2 regions of the Kitasatospora sp. NPDC023120 genome follow, and region 2 is predicted to be linked to the other one. Evidence: riboswitches for the same ligand, from Rfam matches in the RefSeq annotation. Region 2 holds a riboswitch; the other holds the start of a gene.
What was found. A riboswitch is a leader RNA that binds a small molecule or an ion and turns the genes downstream of it on or off. The one in region 2 is predicted to bind S-adenosylmethionine.
Positions count from the first base shown of each region.

Region 1: it holds a riboswitch for S-adenosylmethionine, as region 2 does, so the genes downstream of both, ACZ3TI_RS06820 (aminotransferase class V-fold PLP-dependent enzyme) here and thrC (threonine synthase) in region 2, are expected to answer to the same signal.

Region 1 is NZ_JBVHHY010000003.1:413,859-416,051, forward strand. It holds gene trpD (anthranilate phosphoribosyltransferase) at 1-784, shown strand, start outside; SAM riboswitch class IV at 893-1,011, shown strand; gene ACZ3TI_RS06820 (aminotransferase class V-fold PLP-dependent enzyme) at 1,064-2,193, shown strand, end outside.
Region 2 is NZ_JBVHHY010000053.1:22,468-24,660, reverse strand. It holds gene ACZ3TI_RS39230 (glucosyl-3-phosphoglycerate synthase) at 1-985, opposite strand, end outside; SAM riboswitch class I at 1,134-1,268, shown strand; gene thrC (threonine synthase) at 1,285-2,193, shown strand, end outside.

The DNA.
Region 1 (2,193 bases), on a different contig from region 2:
CGGCGGGGACCGGGCGAAGACCGTCAACATCTCCACGATGTCGGCGATCGTCGCGGCGGCGGCCGGTGCCAAGGTGGTCAAGCACGGCAACCGGGCCGCCTCCTCCTCCAGCGGGTCCTCGGACGTGCTGGAGAAGCTCGGCGTGGCGCTGGACCTGTCCGCCCGGCGGGTCGCGGAGGTCGCCGACGAGGTCGGGCTCACCTTCTGCTTCGCGGCGAAGTTCCACCCCTCGATGCGGCACGCCGCCACGGCCCGGCGCGACCTCGGGGTGCCGACCGCCTTCAACATCCTCGGCCCGCTGACCAACCCGGCCAAGGTCACCTCGCACGCCATCGGCTGCTTCGACACCCGGCTCGCCGGGCTGATCGCCGGGGTGCTCGCCCGGCGCGGCTCGACCGCGCTGGTCTTCCGCGGCGACGACGGGCTGGACGAACTGACCATCACCACCACCTCGCGGGTGTGGGTGGTGCGCGACGGGGCGGTCACCGAGACCACCTTCGACCCGCGGGACGTCGGCATCGAGCTGGTCGGCATCGAGGCGCTGCGCGGCGGGGACCCGTCGTACAACGCGGAGGTCGCGCGCCGGATGCTGGCGGGGGAGCACGGGCCGGTGCGGGACGCCGTCCTGCTGAACACGGCCGCGGCGCTGGTCGCGCTCGACCTGGGCGACGCACCGCTGACGGAGCAGCTCGCGGCGGGCATGGCGCGGGCCGCGGAGGCCATCGACTCGGGCGCCGCGCAGGACCTGCTGCGGCGCTGGTCGGGGGCCACCAGCCGGAGCTGAGGCGGTAGTTGGGGGCCTGCGGGAAGCGCTTCCCGCAGGCCCTTCGCGCTGTCCGGATGGTGGATGCCTGTTTGACCACCCGGCGGGCGCGACCTAGAGTCATCGGCAGGTCATGAGTGACAGCGTCAAGCCCCAGCTGGCTGTCCGGCAACCCTCCGTCCGTGGCGGGGTGCCCTGGGTGAGGACCGGGTCGCCACGGCAAACCGTCCGTGCGGCAAGCGCGGACGCCCGACGACTGACACTCCCGGGGTCCCTACACCCCTGAAGGAGTGCATCCTCATGTCTCTCTCCACCGAGATCTGCGCCCCCCTCGCCGTGCTGGGCTCCGACGTCCAGGTCCCGCTCGCCAGCGGCGAGAAGGTCGGCTACGCGGCGCTCGACTACGCGGCCAGCGCGCCGGCGCTGCAGCGGGTGTGGGACGACGTCGCCGCCTACGCGCCGTACTACGGCAGCGTGCACCGCGGGGCCGGCTACCTGTCGCAGCTGTCCACCGACCTCTTCGAGCAGAGCCGCCGCACCGTCGCCGAGTTCCTCGACCTGCGCGAGGGCGACCAGGTGGTGTTCACCCGGGCCACCACCGACTCGCTCAACCTGCTGGCCGGCGCCGTTCCGGCCGGCACCCGGGTGTTCGCCTTCGAGACCGAGCACCACGCCTCGCTGCTGCCGTGGGCGCACGCCGGACTGGGCGTCACCTACCTGCGGGCACCGCGTTCGCGGGCCGAGGCGGTGGCAGCCCTGGACGCCGCGCTCGCCGAGGCGCCCGAGGGCCCGAAGCTGCTCTGCGTCACCGGCGCCTCCAATGTGACCGGCGAGCTGTGGCCGGTCGCCGAGCTGACCGCGACCGCGCACCGGCACGGCGCCCGGGTGGTGCTGGACGCCGCCCAGCTGGCCCCGCACCACCGGGTCTCGGTGCGCGAGCTGGACGTCGACTGGATCGCCTTCTCCGGCCACAAGCTCTACGCGCCGTTCGGCGCCGGGGTGCTGGCCGGCCGGGCGGACTGGCTGGACGCGGCGCAGCCGTACCTGGCCGGCGGCGGGGCGACCCGGACGGTGGCCAGGGAGACGGACGGCTCGGTCGCCGTGCAGTGGCACACCGGCCCGGCCCGGCACGAGGCCGGCTCGCCGAACGTCATCGGCGCGTACGCGATCGCCTCCGCCTGCCGGGCGCTGAGCGAAGCCGGTTTCGACGCGCTGGAGGCCCGGGAGCGGCAGCTGGTCGACCGGCTGACCGCGGGGCTGGCGGAGATCCCGGAGGTCAAGGTGCTGAACCTGTTCGGGGCCGGCTCGGCGCGGGTGGGCGTGCTGTCCTTCGTCGTCCGGGGCTGGAACAGCTCGCACTTCTCGGCTGCGCTGTCCGCCGAGTACGGCATCGGCGTGCGCGACGGCCTGTTCTGCGCCCACCCGCTGGT
Region 2 (2,193 bases):
GGCGCTCCAGGGCGGTGATCTCGTAGGTGCGGGGGGTGAACATCCCTCCGGCCGGGGGCTGGGGGAGGGCGTCCGGGTCGCGGGTGAACTGGGTGAGCTGGGGGCGGACCAGGTCGGCGGAGGCCTTGAGGCGGTGGGCGCGGTCGAGGCGTTCGAGGGCGGTGCGGTAGATGGTGGCGGCCATCCGGCCGAGGGCCTGGCTGTCCTGGTGGCGGTGGTGCCGGACGCCGACATCCACCTGGGCCAGGGCGTCCAGGCCGACCAGCTCCAGCGCGTCGACCAGCAGGCCGAGTTCGACGCCGTAGCCGGTGGGGAAGGGCAGCCGTTCGAGCAGTGAGCGGCGGGCCGCGTACTCGCCGCCGAGGGGCTGGACGAAACCGGCGAGTTCCGGCCAGTGGAGGTTGAGGAGGGGACGGGCGACGAGTTCGGTGACGCGCCCGCCGCCGGCCGGGACGACGGCGCCGCTGTCCGTCTCCAGGGGGCGGTCGTACATGGCCTTGACCAGTTGGATGGACTCGTCGGTCAGGAGCGGGCCGATGATCCCGGAGACGAGGGCCGGGTCGAACTCGCGCAGGTCGGCGTCGACGAAGCAGACGATGTCGCCGTGGGTGACCAGCAGCGAGCGCCAGAGCACCTCGCCCTTGCCGGGGGCGGCGGGCAGCCGGGGCAGGATGGCGTCGCGGTGCTCGACGCGGGCGCCCGCCTCGGCGGCGACGGCGGCGGTGGCGTCGGTGGAGCCGGAGTCGACCACGACGAGTTCGTCGACGAGCGGGAGGCGTTCCATCAGCTCGCGGCGGACGGTGCGGACGATGTCGCCGACGGTGGCCTCCTCGTCCAGGGCGGGGAGTACGACGCTGACCGTGCTCCCGGTGCGTTCCTTCGCCGCGAGGAGGGTGCGGACCGGCCGGTCGGCCGCGCTCCAGGAGCGGCGGCGCAGCCAGGACGCCGCCTGCGGGAGGAGCTCGGGGATCGGTTCGGCGGGCACGGAAGTCTCCTCGGCGGGGTGGGGTGGGACGGGTCATCTCGCGTGGCGGACGGTCCCGTTGAGTGTTGACGCCTTCGGATACAGTCTTCGTACAGCGGTCGGACCTTCGCACGCCGGGGTCACCGTTGAGCACCACCACAATTTCACAAGCTCATCCAGAGGGACTGAGGGAACGGCCCGTTGACGTCCCGGCAACCTTCTCGCTCGGCTGTCGTCACAGGCCCCGGCGGGACAGGTGCCAATTCCGGCCCGTGACGCGACCGCGCCATGGGGAAGATGAGGAGAGAGGCCTCGCCATCATGGCTATCGACACCGTCGCACCCTCCCCCAGCCTTCGGCCGGGGGGACCCCGACCCGTGGACCTCGGCCCCGCCACCGCCCTGTCCTGTCGGGAGTGCGGCACCCGCTTCCCGCTCGGTCCCAGCTTCGCGTGCCTGGAGTGCTTCGGCCCGCTGGAGATCGCCTACGAGTTCGGCAGCGAGGGCGCGGAGGAGCTGCGCAAGCGGATCGAGGCCGGTCCGGCGTCGATCTGGCGCTACGCGCCGCTGCTGCCGGTGCCGGCGGATGTCGCCTCGAAGCCGAACCTGAACCCCGGCTGGACCCCGCTGGTGAAGGCGGACAACCTGGGGCGGGAGCTCGGGTTCACGGCGCAGCTGCACATCAAGGACGACTCCGGGAACCCGACGCACTCGTTCAAGGACCGCGTGGTGGCCTGCGCGATCGAGGCGGCGCGGGCGTTCGGCTACACGACACTGTCCTGCTCATCCACCGGCAACCTGGCCGGCGCGGTGGGGGCGGCGGCGGCCCGGGCCGGGTTCCGGTCCTGCGTCTTCATCCCGCACGACCTGGAGCAGGGCAAGGTCGTCATGGCCGGGGTGTACGGCGGCGAGCTGGTCGGCATCGAGGGCAACTACGACGACGTGAACCGCTTCTGCTCGGAGCTGATCGGCGACCCGGCCGGGGAGGGCTGGGGCTTCGTCAACGTCAACCTGCGGCCGTACTACGGAGAGGGCTCCAAGACGCTGGCGTACGAGATCTGCGAGCAGCTCGGCTGGCGGCTGCCGGAGCAGATCGTGATCCCGATCGCCTCGGGCTCGCAGCTGACGAAGATCGACAAGGGGCTGCAGGAGCTGATCAAGCTCGGGCTGGTCGAGGACCGGCCGTACAAGGTCTTCGGCGCCCAGGCCGAGGGCTGCTCGCCGGTGTCG